4 regions of the Gottfriedia sp. NPDC056225 genome follow, and region 1 is predicted to be linked to each of the others. Evidence: predicted binding sites of a transcription regulator. Region 1 holds the regulator's gene; each other region holds the start of a gene.

Region 1 (7,912 bases):
AAGAAGCAATGGAGCAAGCACAGATTAACTATGAGGATTTAGCTGCCATTGCAGTTACAGAAGGTCCAGGACTAGTAGGTGCATTACTAATTGGAGTAAATGCTGCAAAAGCAATTGCCTTTGCTCATGGATTACCTCTAATAGGTGTTCACCACATTGCAGGTCATATATATGCCAATCAATTAGTACAGCCTTTACTATATCCACTATTAGCTTTAGTAGTTTCTGGTGGGCATACAGAGCTTGTTTATATGAAGGAAGATGGCGTTTTTGAAGTAATAGGAGAAACACGAGACGATGCGGCAGGAGAGGCCTATGATAAGGTTGCTAGAACGCTTAAATTGCCTTATCCAGGTGGTCCACATATCGACCGTCTAGCACAAGAAGGAACTGCAAATATTCCATTTCCTAGAGCTTGGTTAGAAGAAGGTAGTTATGATTTTAGCTTTAGTGGTTTAAAGTCAGCAGTTATTAATTATATGCACAATGCTGAACAAAGAGGTGAGGAAGTATCGCCAGCTGATGTAGCGGCCAGCTTCCAAGCAAGTGTAATTGAAGTAATTGTTTCAAAAACGATTAAAGCTGCAAAAGAATATGATGTAAAACAAGTTTTATTAGCAGGTGGAGTAGCAGCTAATAAAGGATTAAGAGCTTCATTACAAAATGAGATGAATGACTTAAATGATATAGAATTAATTATACCACCATTATCACTTTGTACGGATAATGCAGCGATGATCGGCGCAGCTGCTTTTATCAGATTAAAGCAAGGGAAACTAGGTAATTTGGCACTAAACGGGAACCCTGGCTTAGATTTAGAGAATATGTAAAAAGTACTTATTCACAATTTTTTTAATAAAATGTGGATAAGTACTTTTTCTTTGTTAAAAACTTATTAAACTATGTGCACAAAAATGTGTATAACATTGCTGGTTTTCTGTGGATAATGTGTATAAACCTGTGTAAAAGCTAAATTGTAGCAAATGATATGTGGATAAAAATGTAGATAAGAAAAAACGGATAGCGATCAGCATATCCGTTTAATCATTACTCTTGTAAGTTTTCCCATTCTTCCATTAGGTCTATTAACTTAGCTTCTAAATCATTTTTCTTACTTGTTAATTCCTGTACTAATTGAAAGTCACCGTAAACTTCTGGTTTGCATAGTTCTAGTTCGATTGTTTCTATATCAAGCTCAAATTGCGAGATATTGCTTTCAATCTCCTCAATACGACGCTGAGTTTGACGAAGTTTTTTCTTTAATTCTTTGTCTTGTTGATAATCGGAAACTGGTTGAGATGATTGTTTAACTTGTGTTAACATAACTTCTTTTTCAGCTTGTTCTTTCTCATATGCTTCGTTTTTCTTAAATTGGTAATAGTCATAATCACCTAGATAAATTGATAATCCTTCTTTTGCTAGTTCGAAAGTTTTTGTGGATAATCTGTTCATAAAATAACGATCATGTGATACAAACAAAATAGTCCCAGGATAATCTAATAAAGCATTTTCTAAAACTTCTTTACTATCTAAATCCAAATGGTTGGTAGGCTCATCAAGAATTAGAAAATTAGCTTTTTTCATCATAAGTTTTGCTAATGCTAATCTTGCTTTTTCTCCACCGCTTAAAGAGGTAACGATTTTAGTCACATCATCGCCAGAAAATAAAAAATTCCCTAATATTGTTCGAATTTCTTGTTCAGGCTTTAATGGATAATCATCCCAAAGTTCATCTAATACTCTTTTATTAGATGTAAGCTTAGCTTGCTCCTGGTCATAGTAACCGACCGAAACATTTGCACCAAAATCAATTGTTCCTTGTAATTTATTTAAATCACCAATAATCGTCTTAAGTAATGTCGACTTTCCAACACCATTTGGCCCGACTAATGCAACACTATCTCCTCGGTTCAATACAAACTTCATTGTGTGATCAATTGTAGGGATGCGGTTATATCCAATAAATAAATCTTGTACAGAAAGGACGTCATTTCCACTTTGTTTTTCAATTGCAAATGAAAAATTAGCTGAAGAATCTTCTCCAAGTGGCTTGTCTAATCGAACCATTCTGTCAAGTTGTTTTCTACGACTTTGTGCTCTTTTTGTAGTTGAGGCACGTGCAATATTACGTTGTACAAAATCTTCAAGCTTAGAGATTTCTTCTTGTTGTTTTTCGAACTGCTTAAGCTCTTGTTCATATTGAGCAGCTTTTAAATCAAGATATTTACTATAGTTACCAACAAAACGTTGATGCCTACGATTAGATATTTCATAAACAATATTTACAACTTGATCAAGGAAATATCGATCGTGTGATACAATTAATACCGCACCAGGATAAGATTGTAAATAACGCTCTAACCAACTAAGTGTATCAATATCCAAGTGATTTGTAGGCTCATCCAGTATTAATAAATCAGGCTTTGTTAATAATAATTTACCTAAAGCAAGTCTTGTCTTTTGCCCACCGCTTAACGAAGAAATTTTTGTTTCGTAATCTTCATTACTGAAACCTAAGCCACTAATAATTGAACGAATATCTGCTTCAAACTGATAACCGCCGTTTTCTTTGAATGTATATTGAAGATGATCATATTCATTCATAATCTTGTCATAAACAGACTGATTAGAATAGACTTCTTCTTGAGTCATTTTTACTTCTAATTTTCTCATATTTTCCTGCATCTCAACTAAATGATTAAAAACAGAATAATATTCTTCCCATATCGTTTGATCACTTTGTAATCCAGTATTTTGGGCTAGGTAGCCTACAGTAACGTCCTTAGGCTTATTTATCTCGCCTCCGTCGTAAGACAATTCACCAGCAATTATTTTGAGTAATGTAGATTTTCCAGCACCATTACGACCAACAATCGCAACTCGATCATTCGTTTGAACTTCTAATTTTATATTTGAAAGAATAATGTCACTACCAAAATACTTTGAGACATTATTTACTTGTAAAAGAATCATGGATAACACCTCATTGCAAAATTTTTTATCTGAGTAACTGTAGACTGTCAAAATTCTTAAATATAGTGTATATTTTACATTAGAACAAGTACTTTATAACTAAAGTAAAGCTAAATTACACACCATAGTAAAAAGAATTACAGTAAGTGGGGGATTAAAAAATGGACTCGGAACAAATTAAAATTCCACAAGCTACTGCTAAACGTCTACCTTTATATTACCGTTTTATAAAGAATTTGTCTTTATCAGGTAAACAAAGAGTTTCTTCAGCAGAGTTAAGTGAAGCAGTAAAGGTAGATTCCGCTACGATTAGAAGAGATTTTTCTTATTTTGGAGCACTTGGAAAAAAAGGATATGGATATAACGTAAATTACTTATTAACTTTTTTCTCGAAAGCGCTTAACCAACATGAAGTGATGAAAGTTGCATTAATTGGTGTAGGTAATTTAGGAACTGCATTCTTACACTATAATTTTATAAAAAATAATAATACTAAAATTGAAATGGCATTTGATATTGATCCAAATAAGATTGGAACTGAAATTGGTGGAGTACCTGTTTATAATTTAGATAATTTAGAAGACGTAATGAATGATGATATTCAAATCGTTATTTTAACTGTACCTGCACCTGTAGCTCAATCAATTGCAGATCGATTAAATGGAAAAAATATAAGAGGAATCTTAAATTTTACTCCTGCTCGAATTAGTGTACCAGAACATATTCGTATTCATCATATAGACCTAGCGGTTGAACTACAAACATTGGCATATTTTTTACAACAATAAATTTAGATTAATTTAAAAACCCCCAAATTATTGGGGGTTTCTTTAATGTAAATTTAACTGCTGAAAAACTACAAATGTGTTCATTAACATGTGTGTTAAAATTGGAACGATAATTGAATTTGTACGTTTGTATAAATAACAAAATACGAAACCAATTAGGAAGTAAGATAAAAAGAATGGTAAGTCGCCATGCATAAACGAAAATATTGCTGAACTAATCCCAGCAGAAATAATAAATGGTAAGCGATTATAAAGTCTTTTGAAAATGATTCGGCGGAAAATTATCTCTTCTAATATCGGTGCTACTAGACTTGGTATAATAATAAATGCAGGATTCAGTTTAGCGATATTTAAGATATTTTGAGTATTTTCGGAGCCTGTATGTAAATTGAATACATAAATTAAAATGATATTACACACAATTTGAGTTGCCATCGTAATGAAGTAACCTAAAATTACCCAATTTAATATTGTACGATAGTTATGCTTAAAATTCTTCATTCCTTCAAAAATGGGCTTATGTAATAAAATCAGTATAATAATTAAACCAGTTATGAAGCTAATACAACTCCATAAGGCCACCGCTTCAAGAGAAGCCGTTTTCTTTTCCACTCCAGCGTATAAATTACTATTTAATAAATAGGGAACCCCAAATGCCGCCGAATATTGAATAACAGCATAAGTTAAGATAATCAATAAATCTCTAGTTTTCAATAAGATAGCTCCTTTGTGTTGATATTTTTCATAACCCAAAGGTTGATAACAACATGTACATTATTTTACTCGTTTCTTTAGTTTCTTAAAAGAAATTTTCGTTTTTTATTTTACATTTAATTGTAAAGATAAAACTTAATATATTTCGACAAGAAAAGTGCCTGCTTCAGACTTGCAAAATTTTTTAATATTATTTAAACTATTAATTGTGTTAGCACTCAATATTAATGAGTGCTAAAAAATAATGATTTGATTATTGAGGAGGTATTACACATGTTAAAGCCATTAGGTGATCGTGTTGTAATTGAGCTTGTTGAGTCTGAAGAAAAAACTGCTAGCGGTATCGTGTTACCAGGTAGTGCACAAGAAAAGCCACAAGAAGGCAAAGTTGTTGCAGTAGGTACTGGACGTGTACTTGAAAATGGTGAGCGCATTGCTTTAGAAGTATCTGTAGGTGACCGCATTATCTTCTCTAAATACTCAGGTACAGAAGTTAAGTACGGTGGTACTGAATACCTAGTACTTCGTGAAAACGATATTCTTGCAATCATAGGTTAATAAAATAAAATACTTAAATTAAAAAATAAATTTTTTAAATTATAAGGAGGTCATTTCAATGGCTAAGGACATTAGATTTGGTGAAGAAGCTCGTCGCGCAATGTTACGTGGTGTAGACGCTTTAGCTGATGCTGTAAAAGTAACATTAGGACCAAAAGGACGTAACGTAGTTCTTGAGAAAAAATTCGGTTCTCCATTAATTACAAATGATGGTGTTACTATCGCAAAAGAAATCGAATTAGAAGATGCATTCGAAAACATGGGTGCAAAATTAGTTGCAGAAGTTGCTAGCAAAACGAACGAGATTGCTGGGGACGGTACAACTACTGCGACAGTTTTAGCGCAAGCTATGATTCGTGAAGGTCTTAAAAACGTAACTGCTGGTGCAAACCCAATGGGTATCCGTAAAGGTATCGAAAAAGCAGTTGCTGTAGCAATTGAAGAATTAAAAACAATCTCTAAACCAATTGAAGGTAAAGAGTCAATCGCTCAAGTTGCTGCAATTTCTTCAGCAGATCCAGAAGTTGGACAATTAATCGCTGAAGCAATGGAGCGCGTTGGTAACGACGGTGTTATTACACTTGAAGAATCTAAAGGCTTCACAACTGAATTAGAAGTAGTAGAAGGTATGCAATTTGACCGCGGATACTCTTCACCATACATGGTTACAAATTCAGAGAAAATGGTTGCTGAATTAGAAAACCCATATATCTTAATTACAGATAAAAAAGTAACAAATATTCAAGAAATCTTACCGGTACTTGAACAAGTTGTTCAACAAGGTAAGCCACTATTAATCATTGCTGAAGATGTTGAAGGTGAAGCACAAGCAACAATCATCGTAAACAAATTACGTGGTACATTCAACGCAGTTACTGTTAAAGCTCCTGGCTTTGGTGACCGTCGTAAAGCAATGTTAGAAGACATCGCAATCTTAACTGGCGGTGAAGTGATTACAGAAGAATTAGGATTAGATCTTAAAACAACTAACATCACTCAATTAGGTCGCGCTTCAAAAGTTGTAGTAACAAAAGAAAACACTACAATCGTTGAAGGTGCTGGTGAAACAGCATCGATCCAACAACGTATCGGTGTAATCCGTGCTCAATTAGAAGAAACTACTTCTGAATTCGATCGCGAAAAATTACAAGAGCGTTTAGCTAAATTAGCTGGCGGTGTAGCAGTAATCAAAGTTGGTGCTGCAACTGAAACTGAATTAAAAGAACGCAAATTACGTATTGAAGATGCATTAAACTCTACACGTGCTGCAGTTGAAGAAGGTATTGTAGCTGGTGGTGGTACTGCATTAATGAGCGTATACAATAAAGTAGCTGCAATTGAAGCAGAAGGTGACATTGCGACTGGTATCAACATCGTATTACGTGCACTTGAATCTCCAGTTCGTCAAATCGCTACAAACGCTGGTCTAGAAGGATCAGTAATCATTGAAAAATTAAAAGGTGCGGAAGTTGGCGTTGGTTTCAATGCTGCTAACGGACAATGGGTAAACATGATTGAAGAAGGAATCGTTGACCCAACTAAAGTTACACGTTCTGCACTTCAAAACGCAGCATCTGTTTCAGCTATGTTCTTAACAACTGAAGCAGTAGTAGCTGACATCCCTGAGAAAAATGCTCCAGCAATGCCTGACATGGGTATGGGCGGCATGGGCGGCATGATGTAATAAGTCGCCTCACATTTTTGTGATGCTGTTACAATATCAATTAAAATAACCACTTCCTAAATGGAAGTGGTTTTTTAATTTGAAAGAAAAAAAAGATAATAAAGTTTAAAGCTTACTTTATACCATATTGAACCTCAATGATAAAAATACTTTTAATTTATATTACCTTCCTACTATTTTCCATTAACCAATATAGTAAATTCAGAATATATTAAGTAGAGGACAAGCTAATAGAAATGAGGGGATAAGATAGACGAAATTAAGGAATTACAGGAAAAAATTGCAGATATCAAGGAACGTTTAGCCGTTGCAGAAAGTACAATTTAGAAAAGTTGAACAAAAAATTGAGAGAATTGAAAGTAACACTAGTTGGACTATACGTTTAATAATAGGAGCAATTATTATGGCGGTAATCAGAATCACTCTTAAAGGCGGTATTTAATATTTAAAGTAACATCGTCATACTCTCTCCTTTGGTAAATGTAATTAATAATAGACTACACTTCGTGGTTAACTATATAGATGACATACTAAAATAAAGTAAAAAACCTGGTACTTAAAAGGTTTTTTATTTTTAGATAATGCTATGGTCTTAATTTTAGGCGTACATGGGCGGAAATAATCCTAATAAATTAGGAAAAAAAGGTAATGTAAATAAAACTAAGGTATTATTGACTAAATATTGTACAAATATGTATATTTAAACTTAATACAAGTAGAAATATATTGTTGATAGAGTACACTCTATTAAATAATTTTAAGGATGATTTAGATGAATATTGGTTTATTTAGAGGTTGCCTTTTTGGTCTTTTATTTTCTATACCATTTTGGATATTTATACTTTGGCTTTTATTTAAATAGACTGATATAAAAAAGCCCCTTTAAGTTGTAAAAGTGACTAATACTTTCTACTTTAAAGGGGATCACTAGGTATTTATTTTGATTTGTTTTAAACAATAAAGTCATGGAAAATAGGTTCAATTAATTCTCCGTTATTTAATTGCCCTCTACTTTTTATCACGCATCGAACAAAAGGTTCTACATAAATATAATTTTTATCTTCTCCAGTTTTTATATGCTTAGTTATACTAAAGAAGGCCGTTTTCTGACCAGTATTCATTCCGAATTCTACTAGACCCACGTTTACAAATTCACCATTTATGGCTTCAGAGATTAATAATCCCATTCCTTGTT
Region 2 (7,912 bases), on a different contig from region 1:
TTAAAGAAATATTTTCCTGAAGGCGTGGATGGCCCATTAACAAAATTTCCATTAAAGGAAAAACAAAAACTCGTAGTTTTGAGAGAAATCGCTAAAAGATTTTCACCAAATCAGTCATATACAGAAAAAGAGATAAATGCAGTACTAACAGCTATTTACCATGACTATGTCATTTTAAGAAGATATTTAATTGAGTATGGATTTATTGATCGTAAGGCAGATGGAAGTAGTTATTGGCTAAAAGTTTAGTAAAAGAAAGGATTGTTATGAAATGAGTAGGAAAAAAGAATTAAAAATGCAGTATAAAGAAACGAAAGTGCAAGCAGGAATATACCAAATTAGGAATGTTAAAAATGAAAAAATATTTATTGTAAGTACTAAAAATTTAAAAACAATAAATGGAAAGAAATTTGAATTAGAGGCAGGGTCTTGTACAAATCAAGCTCTTCAACAAGAATGGAATGAATATGGTAAAGAATCATTTGTTTTTGAGGAATTAGAAGTTTTGAAAGAAGAAGATATTAGTCCATTAGGTATAAAGGGCGATTTAAAGAAGCTTGAGGAAAAATGGCTGGAAAAACTGCAACCGTTCGGTGAACGAGGTTATAACTCATTTAATGGCAAGGGTGATCAAGCTTGATTACATCAGAGATAAATCCCGATAGGCAAAAGGTAACAAAATTTACTTTATTACGTCCTATGATTCTGTTTTTAATTCCATTGCTTTTAAGTAATATTCTGCAGTCAATTGGCCAAGTTTTTAGCATGATTATAGTGGGGAATTGGCTAGGAGAAAATGCTCTAGCTGCAATTTCTGCGTTCTTTCCAATATTTTTCTTTTTGGTTTCTTTTATTATTGGAATTGGATCTGGTAGTTCAATTTTAATCGGTCAGGCATATGGAGCAAAGTTTGATGAGAGGTTAAAAGCCATTGTTGGAACAACTCTTACTTTTACTTTAATTCTTGCTGTCGCTTTAGCTATTATTGGTAATCTTTTTATTAAAGATTTACTTAAATTAATAGGGACACCTGAAAATATTCTTAATGTAAGTAGTCATTATGCGTCGATTTTATTTTGGTCAATACCAGTTTTATTTATCTATATGGTTTATACGACTCTCATGAGAGGTATAGGAGATTCGAAAACTCCATTTTACTTTCTGGTATTGAGTACGGTTTTAAATGTTGCCCTTTTACCGCCTTTAGTATTTGGATGGATTGGTATTCCGAGGTTAGGAATTTACGGAGCGGCGTATGCATCAGTTGTTTCAACGATTTTAACATGTATCATTCTAATTATTTACTTATATAAAACGAAGCATCCTCTTAGGATTGATTCATCAATTAGAAAATATTTACGAATGGATTTGGAACTATTAAAATTAATTTTAAAAATTGGTATACCGACTAGTATAAATATGGTTTTTCTTTCTATTTCAGAAATCGCCGTTATTACGTTTGTTAATCATTATGGATCAAATGCTACAGCTTCATATGGGGTAGTAAATCAATTATTAAGCTATGTTCAGATGCCGTCAATCTGTATTGGTATTGCAGTATCAATTTTTGCTGCCCAGTCAATTGGTTCGAATCAGTTTGAACGATTAAACCAAGTTATTAAAATTGGATTACTACTTAACTATGTGCTAGGGGGCATAGTCATTTTATTAACCTATCTTTTCTCGGAACCGATTTTAAATTTATTCTTAACAAATGCAAGTACAGTTCAAATTGCGAATAGTTTATTAATGATCACATTATGGGGATATTTAATCCTTGGCCATTCATTTATTTTGACGTCAACAATGCGAGCAAGCGGCGCAGTTCTCTGGCCAACTCTCATTAGTATTTTCGTAATATGGTGCATTGAAGTACCAGTAGCTTATCTATTGTCTCATTACACATATCTCGGAATGAAAGGAATTTGGGTAGGATATCCGGCAGCCTTTATAGTTGGCCTTTGTCTAAACTATTTTTACTACAAATTTTCTTGGAAAAAGAAACGCATTGTCCGATTAATAAATTAATATAAAGGGCTAACTGTAAGCACTATTAAGGAGTAAACCACGAGATATTTTCTTGTGGTTTTTTTCCCGTTTAGAAAGAGAAATCGACGTAGTTTCTAATTCAGGCATAAGTGAAACTATGCCCTATCTTCGCCAATTTTTCTTTCTTTATTTCCACCTTTCTTAATCCGTAACTTAACGTATACCTTTATTGCTAGAGGAACATACTTTTATAGATGCGAACGTGAAAAGTATATAGAGTGATAAATTTCACAAAATAGTAACATTAGTAAAAATTTGTTTAGAATAATTAATTCCAATGGACAATAAGATATTACAGTGTAGGGGGGATAGCAGATGGAGTTGGATAATGTCACACTCAGTAGATTACTAACAAGTATGACACTAGTATTTCACATTATTTTTGCAACGATTGGTGTTGGGATCCCATTAATGATTGCGATTGCTGAGGGTTTAGGGATAGTAAAAAAAGACCCACATTATTCGTTGATGGCAAGGAGATGGGCTAGAGGCTACACCATTACTGTTGCAGTTGGAGTAGTTACCGGAACGTGTATCGGTCTACAACTATCTTTATTATGGCCGAGCTTTATGAGAATTGCAGGTCAGGCTATTAGTTTTCCGTTATTTATGGAAACATTTGCTTTCTTTTTTGAAGCAATCTTTCTTGGAATATATTTATATACATGGGATCGTTTTAAAAAGCCTATTTATCATTGGTTAATTATTTTACCAGTAATATTAGGATCGACCTTGTCAGCATTTTTTATCACTACCGTAAATGCATTTATGAATACGCCACAAGGTTTTACCTTGGAAAATGGAGCCATTAAAACGGTCGATCCAATTGCCGCGATGTTTAATCCAGCGGCACCATCAAAAACATTGCATGTAATCGTTACTGCATATGTTGCATCTGCTCTCATATTGACTTCGATTGCTGCAATTCAATTATTAAGAGGAATGAATACAGAATATACACGAAAAGGTCTACGATTAGCGGCTACATTAGGATTAATATTCGCCATTTTAACTGGAATAACAGGGGATGTCTCAGCAAAATTTCTTGCTAAATACCAACCGGAAAAGTTAGCCGCAATCGAATGGCACTTTGAAACACAGAAAGGGGCTGACTTTGTCTTATTCGGAACACTAGACGATCAGACCCATGAAGTAAAATATGAAATTCGCATTCCTAAATTATTAAGCTTTTTATCTTTTTCAGATTTCAATGCGCCAGTAATCGGTTTAAATGAATTTCCAAAAGATGAGACCCCACCTTTATACATACATTATTTATTTGATATTAAGATGACCTTTGTTGGCTTAATTATATCGATGACCTTTATTTTTGTTGTATTTTCAATTAAAAAGAAAAATTGGATGCACAATAAATGGCTATTACGTGGACTAGCAATGACCGGACCAGTAGCGATGATTAATATCGAACTAGGATGGATGATTGCTGAAGTTGGCCGTCAGCCATGGATATTAAGAGGATATATGAAGGTTTCAGAAGGGGCCACAACAGCCAAAGGACTAGGCGGAATGTTTTGGTTATTTTTTGTATTGTATGTATTTTTAGGAGTGTTTTGTACAATCGTAATTCGAAAAATGTTCATTCATAATCCACCCGAAGATGAACTTCAATATCGTTTAAAAAAATAGGCTTTGTTTATTAAGAGTGAACAGAGCTGATGAATAGGAGGGTGAGCTTCTTTGAATATTGAGTTATTAGGAATAATCGTTTTATGGACATTCCTATATGGATATATCATCATTGCATCAATTGACTTCGGTGCGGGATTCTTTGCTTATTACGGAAAGGTTACGAAGAAGGATCATTTAATAAATAATTTAATTAGTAGATATTTATCACCAGTATGGGAAATTACCAACGTATTTTTTGTATTTTTCTTTGTAGGGATTATTGGATTCTTTCCAAGTGTTGCATTCTACTATGGTACAGCTTTATTAATCCCAGGTAGTATATCACTAGTACTGTTAGCAATTAGAGGATCATTCTACGCATTTTCAAACTACGGTTCAAAGCAAAATAAAGTATATTTATTCCTATACGGAGCGACTGGCTTGTTAATACCTGCATCACTTTGTACAGTTCTAACAATCTCTGGTGGAGGATATATTTTTGAAAAAAACGGGGTCGTTCAATTTTTAGCTAAAAATTTATTAACAAGTATCTATTCATGGAGTGTTGTAATCATTGCAATCATTTCAGTTTTATATATTAGCGCAACATTTTTGACATATTACGCTAGTAAAGCAAAGGATGACAGTGCCCTAGCAATTTTACGACAATACGCCCTATTTTGGACCGTTCCAACAATCCTATCAAGCTTCCTTGTATTTGTAGGATTACGAGATAACAATCCTAGATTTTATCAAAATATCATTAACCATTATTGGTGGATGTTTTTACTATCACTAATTTGCTTTCTGATTGCATCAACTTTAATTTTAATAAAACGAAACTACGGAACAGCTTTTATCTTTGTTATGCTCCAATTCTTCTTCGCATTTTTCGGTTATGGAGCAGCTCACTTGCCATATATTTTAGACCCATATATAACAATCTATAATGGCTACACAAATCAAACGTCCGGAACAATGCTAGTAACCGTATTTTTATTAGGCTTACTCCTACTAGTACCATCATTGCTATTCTTATTTAAATTATTTTTATTTGATGCCGAATATATTCAAGGTAAAAAATAGAGCGGAGGAGATGACATGCACTCTTCAAATAAACATGAAAAACGTTTAGTTATTTTATGCTTTATCGTCGCTTTAATAATGGGGTTATCCTTTATTAGTAAGTTTTTTCATTGATTTGTGGGGAGGCTAGCAATATTGTGGCCTCTTTTTTTATGGTGGCGCAAATAAAGAAGTAGAACTGCAAATAAAAAAGGTGAATCCGCAAATAAGAAGCTAAATTCACCTAAAATGAAGTCGATTTTACCTAGATTTACAATTTTAGTACATTGAATATAAGAAAATAGTGTAAATCTAAGTAAAAACATTCAAAGTATCATCTAGTAGCCACCTTAATTAGGCACTTTCTAAAACCTTACCTTCCTTTACAAGAAGAGTGCGAGTCGAGACATTCTTTGCAAATTCCATATCATGAGTAATGACTAGTATACTCATTCCGTTTTTTGCTAAATTTTTCATAATTTCAGCAATGCCGTTCGTTAGTTCAGGATCTAAAGCTGAAGTAGGTTCATCGAAGCAAAGAATTTTTGGTTGCAGTGCACATGCTCTAGCAATGGCTACACGTTGTTGTTGACCACCTGATAGCTCGTTAGGGTACGAATTTGCTTTTTCGCTTAAACCAACTTGTTCTAATAAATTCATAGCACTTTTTGAAGCTTCTTCTTTATTCAATCCTAATGCAAGCATTGGCGCTTCAATAATGTTTTCAATTACTGTTTTGTGAGGGAATAAATTATAGTTTTGAAAAACGAGACCGATGTTTTTTCGTACTTTTAAAAGATCCTTTTTAGATTTAATGATCTGACCATCTATTTCAATTGATCCACCATCGAAACTTTCCAAGCCATTAATGCAACGTAGAATAGTTGTTTTTCCGGCTCCAGATTGTCCTAAAAGGGTAACAATTTCTCCTTTATTGACTACAAAAGAGACTTCATTTAATACTGTTTGTTTATTAAACTGTTTTGTTAAGTTATTTACTTTTAACATATAAGTCTCTCCTTATTTATAATATGAATATCGATTTTCTAAACTTTTAAATAATGTAGTTAATACTGCTGTTAATAGTAGATAGATGATACCAACGAAAACAAGAGGGAGTAGCGACGCACTAGTATTAGAAGCGATTTTTGCTACTCGAAGCATATCGTCAAGTCCAACTACATATACAAGAGCCGAATCTTTAATTAGCGTAATTACCTCGTTCGAAACAGGAGGTAGTACTTTTTTTGTCATTTGAGGTAGAATAATTCGTTTAAATGTTTGACTGCGACTTAAGCCTAGAACCTCAGCTGCTTCATATTGCCCTTTATCAACCGATTGAATGCCGGCTCTGAAAATTTCACCAAAATATGCGGCGTAATTTAATGTAAATGCGATAATAACTGTTGTAAAGCGGTCAAATACAATTCCTATTAATGGTAAACCAAAAAAAATAAAGATTATTTGTAAAAGTAGAGGTGTGCCACGCATTAAAAGTATATAAGAACTTACTATTGATTTAATTGCTGTTATATTAGAAAGTCTTCCAAGTGCTATAACGATTCCAAGTGGGATTGATAACGCCAGAGTAATTAAGAAAACCTCTAGCGTTACTGTTAATCCATCAAGCATGGAAGGTAATAAAGATGTAATTTGTTCCATGATTATAATCTCCTTTTTATTTCAATGTACCGAACCATTTTTTATAAATTTTGTCGTAAGTGCCATCTTTTTTCATAGCATCAATTTCTTTGTTAATTTTTTTAAGTAAAGCATCATCGTCTTTTCTAACGCCTATTCCATATTCTTCTTCACCAAAGTTATCGTTTAAAATTTTGTATTTGTCTTGGCCTCTTTTATTCATATAGTAACGAGCTAATGTTTCATCTGCGACAACTACATCAACACGTTTAGATTCTAAGTCCATTAAAGCCTGGTTGTTATTTTCGTATAATACTGGTTTGCTACCATTGAAAGATTTTACTAATTTTTCATCTTTATTAACTGCATCTAAAGAACTTGATCCTTCTTGAATACCAACATTTTTACCTTTTAAATCTGCTTTTGTTTTTATTTTTGAATTTGCAAGTGTGATAATAACTTGTCTATTTTTTAAATAAGGACTTGAGAAATCAACTTTTTTCTCACGCTCCGGTGTAATTGAATAACCATTCCAAATTGCGTCGATATTACCAGACTTTAATTCAGTCTCTTTCATTGACCAATCAATTGGTTGGAAAGTTACTGTCATCTTTTCACGTTTAAACACTTCATTTGCTAAATCGATATCAAAACCAACGACCTTTCCTTTATCATCTTTAAAACCCATTGGAACAAAAGTATCGTCTAAACCAACAACTACTTCGTTCGCATTTCGTTTCTCTTTTCCACAACCCGTTACAACTAATATTGAAATCATACACATGATAATTGCTGACATTAATTTTTTATTCATTTTTACTCTCTCCCTTAAAAATATTCTTGAAAAACAAAAAACTCCCGACCTCTAGCTATATAGAATAGCTAGAGGACGGGAGTAATACTCACGTGGTTCCACCTCTATTTATTGATACCTCACGATACCAACCTCTTCAAGTGCAGCAATTAAGCTATACTCTAGCACGATAACGGGTGCAGGGAATCCGGAAACAGTCTACTACCAAAAAGGGTTCGGTGCTCAGCTCAGAGATGTGTTCAAAATATTGTCTTACGCCCCTCGCACCAACCGGGAACTCTCTGTTTAAGAACTTAATATTTTTACTATTTCTCATCATGGCTTTTAAATTAAATTATTAATTATATTTGAAACTGCATTTTTTTAAAATCAAACTAGTTTGTTTTGCGATGAACAAATAATATTACAGATTACAAACAACTGTCAACAAATTTTATTTGAAAAAACATAGATTTTGTCAAAATTCAGGTAGGAAATTTCTCGGGAAATATGGAAAAATGTCGATAAAACTGATTGGAATTGTAAAATATTATCAATTCAAAGAAACAACATATACTTCATAAATTTGGATTAAAAAATATGATAAATTAAAAGTAAGAATGAGAAGAACAACGCTCGTTCTAGGCAGTCGAGTTGGTTTTATGTAGTTTTTCAAAGAAGTAGCCCATGCTGAGCAAAACTACAAAAAGAACGAGTTCTGTAACACTCGTTCTT
Region 3 (7,912 bases), on a different contig from region 1:
TTGGTGCACTATATCCACCTTCATATAAATCAAGTACACGTTGCTTTGCTTCATATATTAAATGATCCGCATTAAATACTTTACGGTCATTATGGTTTAAGAAACCATTTTCAAATGCTTCTTGAGCAGAAGTAGAAACTTTTGCCATTGCAACCGTCTCAAATACTCGATTAGCAATGCCTTGTAAGTCAAATTGAACTCCTTCTGGGAACTCTTTTAATTGTTTAATATAAAGCTCTTTACTACCTCCACCGCCTGGGATTAAGCCTACTCCAACTTCTACTAACCCCATATAAGTTTCAGCTGATGCTACTACACTAGCAGCTGGTAAACAAATTTCAGCACCGCCGCCTAATGACATTCCATAAGGAGCAACTACTACAGGCTTATCAGAGTATTTAATTTTCATCATTGCCTGTTGGAATGCTTTCACAACCATTTCAATTTCAAAGTAGTTGTCATCTTGTGCTTCCATTAAGATCATAGCTAAATTAGCACCAACGCAGAAATTCTTAGATTGGTTACCAATCACTAGGCCTTTATAATTTTTGGAAACCTCATCAACTGCGAAGTTAACCATTTGCGTAATATCCATACCAATTGCATTGCTCTTCGTATGGAATTCTAAACAAGCAACTCCATCTCCAAGGTCAATTAAACTTGCTCCAGAATTTTGTTTAATAATTCGACCTTGCTCCTTTAAGACGCTTAACTTAACTTCTTTATCATTTCTTACTAGTTCTTCATACTTTTCATTGTGATAGAAGCTAGTAACTCCGTTGTCTTGCTTGTAGAAAGTTTCGTTGCCATTATCGATCATACTCTTAACCCAATTTGGGACAGTTAAACCTTCGCTCTCCATTCGAACAACTGATTTAGATACACCAATTGCATCCCAAATTTCAAACGGTCCTAAGTCCCAACCAAATCCCCATTTCATTGCTTGGTCAATTCCGACGATGTTATCAGAAATTTCACCAGACAATTCAGCAGAGTATACTAACACCGGGCTAATGATGCTCCATAAGAAATTACCTGCACGATCATCAGCATATACAAGCGCTTTCAATTTATTGGCTAATCCCTTAACTTGTTTAATACTTTCAGTTGATGCCGTACGCAAGTTTTTTCTTTCCCCATATTCAAATGTGCTTGGATCTAATTCTAAAATCTCTTTACCTTGCTTTAAGAAAAACCCTTGCCCAGACTTGCTTCCAAGCCATTTACGATTAGCCATTTCTTTCATAAATTCTGGAACTTTAAATACTTCCTTCTCTTCGCCTTCTACAAGGTCATATACATTATTTGCAACGTGGATGAATGTATCTAATCCAACTACATCCAATGTACGGAATGTTGCACTAGAAGGACGCCCAATCATTGGACCAGTAATAGAGTCAACTTCTCCAACACTGTATCCGCCTTTTAGCATTTCTTGTACAGTTACAAGTAATCCATATGTTCCGATTCGGTTTCCAATAAAGTTAGGAGTATCTTTTGCTAATACAACGCCTTTCCCTAAGACGTCTTCTCCAAAAGCTTTCATAAATGTAAGTACTTCTTCAGATGTATGTTTAGTAGGAATAACTTCTAATAATTTTAAATAACGTGGTGGGTTAAAAAAGTGAGTGCCTAAGAAATGTTTTTTGAAGTCATCTGAACAGTCTTCAGACATTGCTTCAATGGAAATACCAGATGTGTTTGAACTTACGATTGAACCAGGTTTGCGAAATGCATCTACCTTAGCCAATACTTGTTTTTTAATTGCTAAATTTTCAACAACTACTTCAATAATCCAGTCAACTTCATTTAAATGACTCATATCGTCTTCAAAGTTACCCGCTTGAATTAATGATAAGTTTTTCTTTGATGCAAGAGGAGCTGGCTTTTGTTTCAATAATTTCTGAATAGCCGTTTGACTAAATCGATTACGGAATTCTATGGAATCTGTAGTAAGACCTTTTGCAACGTCTTCCTCAGATAATTCTCTTGGTACAATATCAAGTAGTAATGTTGGAATTCCTATATTTGCCAAGTGTGCAGCGATACCAGATCCCATCACACCAGAGCCGAGTACAGCGGCTTTTTTAATTCTTTGGATCATATGCATTTCTCCTCCTCGTTTCTTGAATGAATACTCATTCACTTTCAAGATAGAACAATCCGTAGCAAATGAGCACCTCTTCTTTCACTATATGATAAATTCTCATTTTTCGCAATAAACAAAAAGTTCAAATTAATAAAATTTTACAATTTAGTTTAAAGTCTTTTTCTCGACCTTAAACCATTTTCCTTTTCCTTTATTTTTTTCATCTAAAACCATTTTTTACTAATAAGTTTATTTAATTAGGTTAGTCTAAGAAATGGAGGTGATAAGAAATGAAACGTGAAAGAAACCCATCAAAGGGTGGAGTTAGTGCAGCAAGTGTTCAAGGTAATGCGAGTCATGGAGATCAAGGACAAGAAAAAGGAAGACAAAGTAACAACCAACAGTACGGTAAAAAAAACATGGGGCAGTAAACTTTTTCAATAAAAAACTTAATAGCAAAACTAGGACAATTATGATTTTAGCAATTATATGAATAATGTTGTTTTACTAATAACTTACTTATCACAAAAAAATCCTGTAAATAAAGAGAAAAAGGCTGACTAAAAAGGATCCTCACTCAATCCTTTTTAGTTAGCCTTTAATTTTAAAATTATTTACTGAACATACCTTTTAATACGAATGCTACGTTTGCAGGACGTTCTGCTAAGCGACGCATGAAGTATCCATACCAGTCAGTACCATAAGGAACATAAACTCGCATGTTATATCCTTCTTTAACAAGCTCTAATTGACGCTCTGTACGAATTCCGTATAACATTTGGAACTCAAATTGATCATTTGGAATATTATGCTCTTTTACTAATTGTTTTGTGTACTCAATCATTGCTTCATCATGAGAAGCGATTGCAGTAAAGTTACCGTTTAATAAGTGCATTTTAATGATTTTTTTGAAGTTTTCATCCACATCTTTTTTCTCTGGGAATGCTACTTCAGCAGGCTCTTTATAAGCCCCTTTTACTAAACGTAAATTTGGGTTTAAACTGTTTAGATCTGTAATGTCGCTTTCAGTTCTGTATAAATAAGCTTGAATAACTGTTCCGATATTATCGTACTCAGATTTTAATTGTTTAAAGATACGAATCGTTTTTTCACAACGAGAGAAATCTTCCATATCGATTGTAACAAATACGCCATTCTTTTTAGCTGCCTCTAAAATACGACGCATATTCGCTAATACTAGCTCGTCCGAAATATCAAGACCCATCGAAGTCATTTTTAACGAGCATTGAGAATTTAATTTCTCCTTACCAATCGCTTCAATTGCTTCAATACAATGAGTAGCCATTTCATTTGCTTCCTCAACAGTGTCTACGAATTCTCCAAGATAATCAATTGTTACTTTTAAATTCTTTTTATTTAAGTCCTTAATAACTTTTGTAGCTAAATCGATTGTTTCGCCTGCAACAAAACGCCCTGCACCAAATCTTAGGCCATATTTTTTAGCCATTTTAGTTAAAAACTTATTTTTAGACATAAATAAAAAAGCATTCTTCATAACTTGTTCCATTACTCTACCCCCAGAATTAATCTTAACTTTTCTCTCTATATAATATTAATGTATCATCTTATGAAATTTGTTAAAACAATTATTTAATAATTTGTCGAATTTTGTTTATTGAAAATTGTATGCCCTTACTTAAAATTATATTATCATAATTTATTGATGGCGTCATCTTTGAAAATTATGGATAGAATTTTAAGATTTATTTCTATTAGCCACTACTTGATCATTTAATGCTTTAATTTCTCTAATTAAATTAACAACTTCTTGTTTCGCTTGAGGATACTTAGCATTCCAGTGTCTTAATAAATTGGGCTTTAATTTTGAGATATATGTGTACTTAATCCATTTTGCCACTTTTGCTTGCATTTCCTCTGACCAGTCCCCTAATAATAATTCGGTATACCTTTTTAGTAATGCTTGGGAATACTCACCATTCCATTGGCTGGCTAAATTGGGCATTGATTTTGAGATATACTCGTACATCATCATTTTTTCCATTTTTTCTTGCTCTTCCTCTGACCAGTCCCCTAATCTTAATTGCGTAAAATCTCTTAGTAATGCATCAAATTTTTCTTCAAACTCATTTTCCATCGATATCACCTTCCCATAATATAGACTTTACATGCAACTTAAATTTGAATAGTAATTTTTACTCTTTACTACCTCTTATATTTTCCTTTTTTTACCTCAAACTTGTTTTCCTTAAAATTATATTATATCTTCGACCAGTACTAAGACGATTATTTACAATTGTAAAGTAAAAATAATAAAGAATGGTTATTTTCATAGATAATATTGCATTAATGTCTTCAATTCCACTTTTCATAATTTGTTCACAGTTTCACAAACTTTTAATCATTATTTATTTGTATACTATGAATGTGTTTAAAGAACCCATAGGGAGTGAAACCAATTGGAACGAGATAGTATCCAATATTGTATCGATTTAGCTCTTAAAAAAAAGAAAATATTAGATCAAAGCTTAATTAAATATTTAACTCGTGCTGCATTAGCCTCAATTTATATAAGCTTTATTTTGATTGTCTGTTTAAAATTAGCTGAATTATTTAGATTACAGGATTCGCCATTTTCATCTATAGCTTATCCATTCGTTTTCGCTACAGCATTAATTATGATTATTTACGGTGGTGGGGAATTATTTACTAGTAATACAATGTATTTTACTTTCTCAACATTAGCTAAAAAAACGACTAAACTTGATTTAGTAAAAAACTGGATTGCATGTTATTCAGGCAATATTATTGGTGCGCTTATTTTTGCATTTATTTATTATTTAACTGGTTTAGCCAAAGATTTTCCTGCTGATCATTTTTTAAATGGTGTAGTCGACCATAAAATTCATGCATCATTTTTCCACTTATTTTTTAAAGGTGTTTTATGTAACTGGCTTGTTTGTCTTGCTTGTTTCTTACCAACTAGATTTAAAGATGATCTTGCTAAAATGTTACTGATCTTCTTATTAGTATTTGCTTTCTTCTTCTCTGGTTATGAACATAGTATCGCAAATATTGCTGTCTTTGTATTATCATATATTTTACCACATGAAGTGACGTTTACTTTTGGTGATGTTTTGCATAATTTAATCCCAGTTACATTCGGTAATATAATAGGTGGTTCTGTAGGTGTAGGAATGGCTTATTACTTCTTAAACAATGAAAAAAAATCAGAAGTAAAAGAATTAAAACGTGCTTCATAAAGCAGGTCTACCTGTCTTCATTTTTTGAAGGCAGGTTTTTTCGTGCAATTCTAAATTTAATATGGTAATAATGATTAATAAATGAAAATATTTCCTTTTCTGGTGGTGTTAAAATTGAAATACAATAAATTTGTTCGATTCATTATGTTCATTTCATTACTATGTTTCTTTTTATTAGCTTACGGCTTTGCAAAAGGTGCTTATACTGTTCTAAATCCGCAAAAAGGCAAACTAATTGCAAGCAATAATACACAAAAAAAGAAAGATGATGATAACGTACATAAAAGCGATCAACTAAAAATCGTTGCATTAGGTGACTCACTTACTCGAGGAGTTGGTGACGATGAAGGGACAGGCTATGTAGGGAGATTAAAAAACAATCTTCAAAAAGAGTACAAACAGTCCACGTCTATATCGAATTTAGCTGTTAGTGGTGCAAAAACATCAGATTTACTTCATGATTTAAAGAAAAAAAATATTCAAGAAACACTAAGCACTGCAAATATTGTCGTTCTTTCCATTGGTAGCAATGATTTATTTCCAGGTGCGAATCAAATGAATGAACAATTTTTAAAAACGTATCGACCTGATGAAAAAACATTTCAAAATAATTTAAGTTCGATTTTTAAAATAATACATCAACAAAATCCAAATGCGTCTATTTATACTTTTGGCTATTATAATCCGTTTCATAATGTTCAAGGTCTCGATGCATCTTCAAGCTTCGTTTATAGATGGAATAATCTACTTGAATTAGCAACTCTACAAGTTAAGAATGCTTACGTAATTCCAACATTTGATTTATTTTATAACGAAGAAGATCAATATTTATACACTGACCATTTTCATCCAAACAAAGACGGTTATATAGAAATGGCAAATCGTTTAACTAGTAAAATCGGAAGTCAGCTTCGAGGTGAGTCGAATGAATAAAGTACTTAAATTAGAAGGAGTTTCAAAAAGCATTAAAGGTAAAGTACTAGTTGACCAAATTTCATTTGAAGTTTACGAAGGTGAGGTATTTGGTTTTCTTGGTCCAAATGGAGCTGGTAAAACAACAACTATTCGTATGTTAGTCGGTCTAATAGCACCATCAAAAGGTACGATTGAAATTGCTGGATTTCCCGTTAATACGCACTTCAAAGAAGCAATGAAACAAATTGGATGTATTGTAGAAAATCCCGAATTATATGGCTATTTAACTGGATGGGAAAACTTAAATCAATTTGCGAGAATGTTAGGAATTAAAGATGATAAAAAGATCATCGAAGTCGTAAATCTCGTGAAACTGAGCGAAAGAATTCACGAAAAAGTAAAGACGTATTCATTAGGAATGAAACAAAGGCTCGGTATTGCCCAAGCCTTACTTGGAAGACCAAAGCTTCTTATACTAGATGAACCGACAAATGGTTTAGATCCGGCTGGTATTCGTGAATTGCGCGAATTTATTCATCTGCTAGTCAAAGAGCAAAATATAAGCGTATTTATTTCAAGTCATTTATTGAGTGAAATTGAAATGATCTGTGATCGAGTAGGAATTATTAATAAAGGAAAAATGGTAAGAGTCTCTACTGTAAAAGATTTAGTAAAAGAAGCGGCTGAACGTGTTGAATGGCGAGTCTCTCCAACACAAAAAGCAATAGATTTATTAAAAAAGGATTCTACAATTCAAGATATAAACGTAAAAGATGACCTCATTCTTTGCCGAATGTCACCTTTAAAAATTAACGAGATTATTCAATGTTTCGTAGCTGAAGACATTCAGGTTAACGGCGTTAAAACGATGTCTGATACATTAGAGGATTTATTTATGGAAATGACAGGAGGCGAAGTTCGTGGCTGAGCTAGTTAGACTCGTCTTTAACGAAATTGAAAAAATGGTAAGGAAAAGAAGAATACTTGTTATTTTTATCATTTTAGCAGTACTCATTCCAATTTTTGTTTATGCTCAATTGCAGCAAACGGAAGAAACAATAAAAAGACTCGGAACGGATAATTGGAAAGTATCACTTCAACAAAAAATAGTCGACCAGCAAAATAGATTAAACTCAACTGGAATTCCTGATGAATGGAAAAGTTGGTTAAAAGTTCAAATCGATCAAGAACAATATTATTTGGATAATGACATAAATCCAACAACTCCTGGTGCGCCTACATTTATACGTAAACTAATTGAACAAAGTATTGGATGGCTACTTCTACCTTTATTGGTTATGGTCATTACGATTGATATTATATCTGGAGAGCGAAGCGACGGTACGATAAAAATACTGTTAACTCGTCCTATTAAAAGATGGAAGGTCTTACTTAGTAAATATATATCCATCTGTTTATTAATCTCTTTTCTTCTAGTCTTATACGGTGTAATGGCCTATATTGCTTCAGGATTTGTATTCAGTTTTAAAGGCTGGACCGTCCCTGTGCTAACAGGATTTGTCATCAAAAATAATCAGCTAATAACAGACTCAGTTCAACTAATCCCACAATGGCAATACATTATGATGGCTTTTGGACTTGCATGGTTCGTTTGTATTATTATTGGAACGTTATCATTTATGGTATCAGTATTAGTCCGAACTAC
Region 4 (7,912 bases), on a different contig from region 1:
CAGATGTATCTGCATTTGTAACTAATAGTACGTGATCTGAGTGCATTACTTTTCCTATTTTAACAAAAAACAACTCATCAGTAGAACCACGTTTACTTTCAGCATATGTCCATTTATAGTTTCCATCTTTATTTTTATAGAAATGAATATATGCAGGTGAATTATCATATAAGAAAGCAACTATTCGGTCATGAACATGATTAGAATCAAAAATTTTTAGGATTTCAATCGAGTCTTTATTTTCATAACCATCAATCGATTGAATCGTCTTTACAATATTTTTTTCATTATTTCCATTCATTTGAAAAGAAGGTCTTATTAGAACGTATAATACTAATAGTATCAATACAGCTAAAAATATGATGCCTTTTTTGGATTTAAGCATAACACCACTCCTTTTAATATATTTGCAAAAGATGGGAATTAGCTATCCTTTCAGCATGATATTTAGTTTAAAAACACAGGTTAATTAATATTCTTATGCAATTCATCTGGCATTTACTACAATAAAAAAGTCAATAAATTTTGATTCCATTATTCTCTTGAATACGCCATTCATACAGTTTATAAAATTTAGGAGAATATCCTATTTTTTTCAAATAGACCTATACTCAAAAAAAATAGAAGCCCCGAATGGAGCTTCCATTTTCCATGTCCTTATCAACACACTCTTTTCGAGTCTTTTTCAAAAAACCTAGTTTCATATTGTCCAGCTACAATGTAGTTTTCATTTTCATTACAGATTCTCCAGCCATGACCTTTTACGTAGTCGCATGGGACAATTAGTTGACTTTCTAAATATACTCTTGAAACGGTGCTGTAACCAGAATCATTTTGACTTGAGCTAGTGTAGACGATTCCGTTATGTGCACAAATATCTAAGTAGCTTCCATTGCTGATTGTACTGTTGCATTGATTCCAAAGACCATTCTCTTCGTAAAGACTTTTGATTGAAGCATATTCAACAACTCCGTTTCTGCCCCTACAAGAACCACTGACTGTAATTAGTAAATCATTATTCACTAGCATGGAAGAAATCATTTTATCAGACTCTGTTTTTACTCGAGTGATTTTAAATGTTCGTAAATCTAACATCCAAATGCCACCATTAATCGGATGTATTTTTGTTCCGATAAATAATGTATTTCCATGTAAGCATAGTGAGCGAATGGAAGGTGGTTTGTTGACTTTAAATGGTGAAATAATCTTCCAGGTCTCACCATAATTTGTTGATATGTAAATTACTTTATCTCCATGTGCTACGACAAGTCCTTTTGCATTACAGCATACGCTCCATACGCTCGCTTTTGTAGGGAATTGTTTAATGTTCCAGTCTTTGCCTTCATTCCTACTCTTTATAAATATTCCGTTATCACCAACACCATATATTGTGCTTCCTACACATTTCAAATCACGAATCTGATTATTTATGATCGGAAAGCTAAATGTTCGGTTTCCATCATTTTCTATGATGATTCCATTATTTACAGTCGCTATAATTGTACTGCCATTTTCAGTTCTTGTTACTGCTGTAGAACTGAACATGTTATTCATACAGTTCCCTCTAATTGGTCTTCGAATTGACTAATAAAGCTAATGGCAAACGTAACACAACTCTCTATGTCTTCTTCTGTTTCTGGTGCAAATTCTACTTTTAATCCTTCCTCTACTATTTCAGCTCCACATTCTTTTAATCGCTCTTCTAATATGTCTACTGCAGCACAAAACTTAGGATAAGCGTGATCACCAGAGCCAAATACAGCTGCTTTTTTACCAGTTAAATCTAAGTTTTCAAGGTCATCATAGAAATCTTCAACTTCATACGGAAGCTCTCCATCACCCCATGTATAAGCTCCTAATATGATTCCATCAAATTCTAATAATTTCTGAGTATTAATATTTTCAATTTCTTTCATCTCAATATCATGTCCCATTGTATCTATACTTGATTTAATTAACTCAGCTATTTCCTCTGTGTTACCTGACATACTTGCAAAAGCGATTAAAATTTTAGCCATTTTTCTCTCTCCTCAAATCTTACTTTTTTTATTTATGAAAATTATTTAAACAGCATCTTTATTTGAAAAAAATCTATTCTTTAATTCTTTTAAACTACGTAAATCATTTGCCATTGTTAGAAATGCCTCTCGATCATTCACATCAAGTGCTTCGTTTATTTTAAAATTCAAATGATTTATTTTAAGGTCAATATCCAACAATGAACAAAGTACTCCACTTTCATATAAACCTTCTATATCTTCAACATGTAAATAAAACTCAAAATCACTGTTATTATCAATTAAATAATGCCAACCTAAACAATCCACATACTTTCTCTCACTTGTCATAGTCCATAAATCACCTTCATTGAACTCAATCATGTGTTGATGCTTTTGACCTGGACAACAGCATGTTACTTGCTGGTGAAACGGCTCTAATATAATAAAATGTTTATCCATCATCGGCCTCCTTAATGGCTCTTCTATTCTCATTCGAGCTTTTTATTTTAAATAAGGGAATCAATCTTTTTTATGATATTGATAATCATTTTCAATTGTAATTTTATATGATAATGATTATCAGTATCAATTATAAAATTAAAAATTTTTTTCTTCATGTCACTTTAAATTTTTTATCTCCTAGGGATTAGCCCATTTTTTAGTGTGTCGATTTGAAGGCAAGGCGAACAAAATATGTATTTTGCTCATAAAGTAGTTGTTTTTGTGCATAAGCCACTGATTTCAGTGCATAAGCCCCAGGTTTTCGTCCATAAGCTCTAGTTCTTCATCCATAAGATAATTGTTTTTGTGCATAAGACATTTGTTTTCCTTCATAACATAATCTGCCCCTCTGTTAGCTTGAGCATATGACCTTATCTTTCAATGTGAACACGATTAAAAATGCAAAAAACCATAAGAAATAATATCTTATGGTTCAAATTCCTATCCTTAAAATATAGTCCAGCTAACAATGCCTATTAAAACTAATAGTGACAGGCTGTACTTTATTGTCATTTTAAAAAGCTTTGATTCTTGTCCAACAAGTCCAACTGCTGCTGTTGCAACTGCTACTGATTGTGGGGAAATCATTTTTGCCATTGTTCCTCCCATTACATTTACGGCAACCATTGTTTCTGGGAGGATTCCGATTTGTGCTGCTGTTACGGCTTGTAATGGTGCAAATAATGATCCACTATTTACAACGGAACCTGTTAGGAATACACCGATCCATCCAAGTATTGGTGAGAATAGTGGGAACTTGTCGCCAGTAGAAGCGAACGCTAGTCCAAGCGTTGATGACATTCCTGAATAAGTACAAATGTAGGCAAAAGCTAAAACGCTACAAATGGTTAGTATTGGTGATATTAATTCTGTAAAAGTTTCACTGGCGGTCTCTTTAACTAAATTCCAATTACATTTAAAAATAATAATTGTTAAAATAGCTGCTAATACAATGGCCGTTACAGTTGACGAAAATAAATCTAATTTATAAACGGCTGCATAAGGTGTATCAGTTGGGACAATTGGTGGTTTTCGAATAATTAAATTATTCAAAAATGGTACAGGTATTAAAAATACAAGGCTTGCTAGTGCTCCTCCGGGTACAAATAGAGCTTTAATAAAGTTTAAGTTAAATATTGTCACAAAAACAGTTAGTAGAATAAATGGTAACCATGCATAGATGATTTGATTAAACGAATACCTTTCTTCTGCGTTTGAAGCTTTACTTTCTGTTTGTTGAATTTTATAAATTTCTTTTGGACTCCATAAGCGTAAAAATAATGATACTGCAACTAAACTTACAATTGCTGCAAATATATCTGCAAGTTCTGCGCCTAAAAAATACAATACTGCAAATTGTGTAATGGCGAATGAAATTCCATTCACTAAAATGGCTGGGAGTGTTTGTCTAATTCCTTTAAAACCATCGATGATAAATACAAGTAGAAATGGTACTAAAATGCTTACTAGTGGAAGAACGAGTGCTGTATATCTACCAACTGTAAGTCCATCTAGACCAGTCAATTGTGCTGGGACATTAACAGGTATTCCCATTGCTCCAAATGCTCCACCAGCAATGTTTGCGATTAAGCAGATCGCCGCTGCATTTAATGCATTAAACCCTAGCCCAACTAGAATCGCAGCAGTAATGGCAACTGGCGCACCAAATCCTGCAGCCCCTTCTAAAAATGCGCCGAATGAATAGGCCACCAATAGAACTTGAATTCGTTGATCTTCCGTTATGGATGCAATACTTTTTCGAATAATACTAAACTGACCAGTTTTAGTAGTTAGTTTATATAGAAATATTGCTGCTAGTACGATTGATGCAACTGGCCAAATCCCTGCCAATATTCCATATACAGCAGATGACACGATCATTTTAATTGGCATTCCATAAACTAATACTGCCACAATACCTGCAACAATAATACTTAATGCCCCTGCTATATAACCTCTTAGTTTTAAAACTGTTAATGCGATAATAAAAAATACAATTGGAATAGCTGCCATTAAAGCAGAAAGCCAAATATTATGTAATGGATTATATATTTGGGACCATGTTGACATATTTCGTTAGACTTCCTTTCCGTAAAATACCAATTCTTCATTTATACGGATAGATTCACCAATCATTTGTTAAATATTCTACATATCATTTTTTTTATGAATAGATTTTCTTGGAACTGGAGTGTTTTAGAAGATGTTAGATAGAAGTTTATAATTTTTATTTAGATCGTATCCTAAATTAAGATAGACATTTTCTTAATTTAGGATCACATTAGTTTAACTTTCAATAGAAAAATCACTTTGTTTATCCTTCATAAAATAAGGACTTACTATAAAAATTATACCTGTTATTACAATTACAACTCCTAAAAATACGTAATAAGTTTCATTTGATTTATTTATTAAATTGCGTACAACATCGATATATTTTAGTGCACTTAATAAAATAAGTACCCCAATTAACATGTAATTTGCCTTTTTAAATTCCATTTCTCGTCCCCTCCTTATAAAAATACTATCATAATTTTATTTCGTAGACCCCCGGTAATATTTTCATAAAAAGTTCACATTTATTACTTTACAATAAAGAAAACTCGCTGATTGGCGAAGACAGTGGGGTATTTGCACTTATACTTAATTCCTAAAATTGAAAACTACGTCGTTTGTTCTTCTGCCAATTTATACTTTCTTAATGTACAAAAAAACATAACCAAATGTTATGTTTTCAGTGAATGACAGAAGCTATCGATATATACTTTTTCTTATCGACTTTCTACTAAACCATATTTCTTCTTTATTCGTTCTAATTTTTCGATCATTGGATTAGCAAGGATCGCTAAAAAGATGACCGTTGCTGCTGCGTGGCCTAGATCAAATGGTACACCGGATAAATATGTTGCTATGAGAGCTTCCCAAGTTGGGTGTGAAGACCACATTAATAGTGCCCCAAAGTTTATGATTCCGCCATAGATAAAAAATGTTGATAGTCCACCGAAAAGACAAAGGATAAGCCTTTTTTTGGGGAGTCTATTTTTATGAAATATTAGTCCAGCAATAAATCCAATGATTCCAAAACAAAACATTTGCCATGGTGTCCATGGACCTTGACCAAAGAAGAAATTTGATACAAAGCCTGACATTGCTCCAACTAAAAATCCACTTTCAGCTCCAAAGGTTACCCCGGCAATAATGACGATTGCAACAACCGGCTTAAACTGGGGGATCCAAAAAAATGCTGCTCTTCCAGCTACGGCAATCGCACATAGTACTGCGATCACAATTAACTCCCTTGCTTGAGGACGGCGCCTTTCAAAAACCATTCCAAATGGAAGCATAGAATAGAAAATAATTAGAAGACTAATCAAATAATATTTTCTATCATTTAATAGTAAGATTCCACATGCAATTGTAAGTGGAATTACTATTAAGATTAGAAAGGTCGCTAGCATACTTCTTTTTCTTGATTTTATTGCATTGCCATTTTGCATAATGCAATCACATCCTCATTTGTTATGGCATCTTTAAAGTAGTTGCGAGATATGCGATTTGCTGCAGTTGTATAAAAACTATTACCACCAAAGAACTCTGTAGCAGTACTTTCCGAAATTAAATTACCATCGAAAAATAGTCCACAATTGTCTGTATGTTTTGCACAAAATTCCAGATCATGTGATACCATCAAAATCGTTACACCAGTTTGAGTAAGTTCTTTTAAAATTTTGGCAAACTTTTCTTTAAAACAGTTATCTAAACCTTTAGTAGGCTCATCTAGTAATAGAATCTTAGGTTCTAAAAGTAATATTTTCGCTAGCGCTACTCGTTGCTGCTCTCCGCCACTTAAATCATAAGGGTGTTCCTTTAGCAAATGCTCTATTTCAACTAAGATAGAAACATCAGAAATTTTCTTGTTCATCTCCTCTTTACTAAATGTTCGATCCTTTACAATCGAATATAAATCAAGCTCTACAGTCTTTTTCACAAATAAGCTCTGAGGATTTTGAGGTAATACGCCTAAATTTTTATGAAATAGCTCTTTATTATTGTATTTCGCAACTGGTTTTCCATTTAGTAAAACTTTTCCACGATAAGGTTTATTATTTCCTGCTATTACTGATAGAGTTGTTGATTTTCCTGTTCCATTTCCACCCATAATGGCATAAAATTTACCTTTTTGTATTTTAAGAGACAAACTTTTTAAAATATCCGTCCCATTTTTTTCATACTTAAACCATACATCTTTCAATTCAATGGCGTTTTCGTTGTTATTCATATCATTTTTCACTTGAGAATTCTGCTCTTTTATGGATTTGCCATTAAGAAAATTATCTAAAAAATTTCTTCCGTCTCGAACCGTAACGGGGCATTCCTCATTACTAGGCAAGCTCGAATAGATTTGCATGGCACTTGGCAACGCACTTATTAAATCAATTTTTTCATTCATTAAACATTCACAAACACGTACAGGTGTATCGTGAACAATTATCTTACCGTTTTCCATTGCGATTACTTTATCAGCCATCGGAAAAACTTCTTCTAATCGATGTTCTGTTAAGATGATCGTAACGCCTAATTCATTATTTATCTTTTTAATTGCTTCCAAAAACTCGGCCGCTGCAATTGGATCTAATTGTGAGGTTGGCTCGTCTAGTATTAATACTTCTGGTTGCATTGCCATAACTGATGCTAAATTTAACAGCTGCTTTTGACCACCAGATAGCTCACTCACATTTTTCATAAACCAATTTTGAATACCAAAAAAACTAGCCATTTCTGCTACTCTTAGTCGTATTGTTTGATTATCAATTCCAAGACTTTCTAATCCAAATGCAAGCTCATGCCACACTTTATCAGTTACGATTTGATTATCCGGGTTTTGCGACACAAAACCTATTTTACTCGCTACTGTTCGTAAATCTAGTGATTCAATTGGTTCATTCATAAAGTTTATTTCGCCACTTCGATTTCCATGAGGTGTAATAATTGTTTTTAAATGTCGTAATAATGTTGTTTTACCACAACCCGATTTTCCGATTATGACTGTAAAATCACCTCGATTTATATTAACTGAAACATCATCAATCGCTTTATATTCTCTTTCTGGATAAGAAAAGGTTAGCTGTTTGATTTGATAGATTTCCATTTCAAATCCTCCATTATATTCAGAATCATAGGGGTAAATAAAAATAACAAGTAAGTAAAATAAACAAAAAGATTCCATATCGTTAAAGGCTTTATTAAAATCGCTGGATAGTATTTAATAGATGTAATTCCTTGATACGTGCCAATTAAAATAATGGTAGTACATACAATAAAGATCACTAATATTATTCGATCTCTTTTTTCGAATTTAAAAATTGAGAATGCAGTACGACCTTTAAGTCCATAACCGCGAGATTTCATTG

The links. Region 1 encodes Rex, which represses fermentation and respiration genes when NADH is low (regulators of the CRP and FNR family bind a similar motif). Its sites were predicted from a motif close to TTGTGAAATATTTCACAA; they were not measured.
Region 2: the regulator Rex is predicted to act here: its motif matches at 2,266-2,283, upstream of ACFCYN_RS04960 (cytochrome ubiquinol oxidase subunit I).
Region 3: the regulator Rex is predicted to act here: its motif matches at 4,444-4,461, upstream of ACFCYN_RS06620 (formate/nitrite transporter family protein).
Region 4: the regulator Rex is predicted to act here: its motif matches at 4,638-4,655, upstream of ACFCYN_RS15725 (lactate permease LctP family transporter).

Annotation. Positions count from the first base shown of each region.
Region 1 is NZ_JBHJTJ010000066.1:2,136-10,047, forward strand. It holds gene tsaD (tRNA (adenosine(37)-N6)-threonylcarbamoyltransferase complex transferase subunit TsaD) at 1-830, shown strand, start outside; gene ACFCYN_RS23020 (ABC-F family ATP-binding cassette domain-containing protein) at 1,048-2,973, opposite strand; gene ACFCYN_RS23025 (redox-sensing transcriptional repressor Rex) at 3,135-3,761, shown strand; gene ACFCYN_RS23030 (CPBP family intramembrane glutamic endopeptidase) at 3,804-4,475, opposite strand; gene groES (co-chaperone GroES) at 4,749-5,033, shown strand; gene groL (chaperonin GroEL) at 5,092-6,717, shown strand; gene ACFCYN_RS23045 (ATP-dependent DNA ligase) at 7,668-7,912, opposite strand, start outside.
Region 2 is NZ_JBHJTJ010000004.1:69,773-77,684, reverse strand. It holds gene ACFCYN_RS04975 (DUF2087 domain-containing protein) at 1-249, shown strand, start outside; gene ACFCYN_RS04970 (GIY-YIG nuclease family protein) at 272-640, shown strand; gene ACFCYN_RS04965 (MATE family efflux transporter) at 700-2,028, shown strand; gene ACFCYN_RS04960 (cytochrome ubiquinol oxidase subunit I) at 2,365-3,696, shown strand; gene ACFCYN_RS04955 (cytochrome d ubiquinol oxidase subunit II) at 3,748-4,764, shown strand; gene ACFCYN_RS04950 (amino acid ABC transporter ATP-binding protein) at 5,098-5,751, opposite strand; gene ACFCYN_RS04945 (amino acid ABC transporter permease) at 5,764-6,405, opposite strand; gene ACFCYN_RS04940 (amino acid ABC transporter substrate-binding protein) at 6,422-7,198, opposite strand; T-box leader at 7,267-7,526, opposite strand.
Region 3 is NZ_JBHJTJ010000006.1:67,321-75,232, forward strand. It holds gene ACFCYN_RS06600 (3-hydroxyacyl-CoA dehydrogenase/enoyl-CoA hydratase family protein) at 1-2,101, opposite strand, end outside; gene ACFCYN_RS06605 (YuzL family protein) at 2,380-2,520, shown strand; gene ACFCYN_RS06610 (proline dehydrogenase family protein) at 2,700-3,617, opposite strand; gene ACFCYN_RS06615 (DUF2573 family protein) at 3,807-4,205, opposite strand; gene ACFCYN_RS06620 (formate/nitrite transporter family protein) at 4,528-5,331, shown strand; gene ACFCYN_RS06625 (GDSL-type esterase/lipase family protein) at 5,446-6,264, shown strand; gene ACFCYN_RS06630 (ABC transporter ATP-binding protein) at 6,257-7,174, shown strand; gene ACFCYN_RS06635 (ABC transporter permease) at 7,200-7,912, shown strand, end outside.
Region 4 is NZ_JBHJTJ010000024.1:18,627-26,538, forward strand. It holds gene ACFCYN_RS15705 (hypothetical protein) at 1-385, opposite strand, end outside; gene ACFCYN_RS15710 (WD40/YVTN/BNR-like repeat-containing protein) at 661-1,554, opposite strand; gene ACFCYN_RS15715 (flavodoxin) at 1,551-2,018, opposite strand; gene ACFCYN_RS15720 (hypothetical protein) at 2,064-2,459, opposite strand; gene ACFCYN_RS15725 (lactate permease LctP family transporter) at 2,949-4,571, opposite strand; gene ACFCYN_RS15730 (hypothetical protein) at 4,788-5,000, opposite strand; gene ACFCYN_RS15735 (ECF transporter S component) at 5,273-5,998, opposite strand; gene ACFCYN_RS15740 (ABC transporter ATP-binding protein) at 5,977-7,650, opposite strand; gene ACFCYN_RS15745 (energy-coupling factor transporter transmembrane component T) at 7,623-7,912, opposite strand, start outside.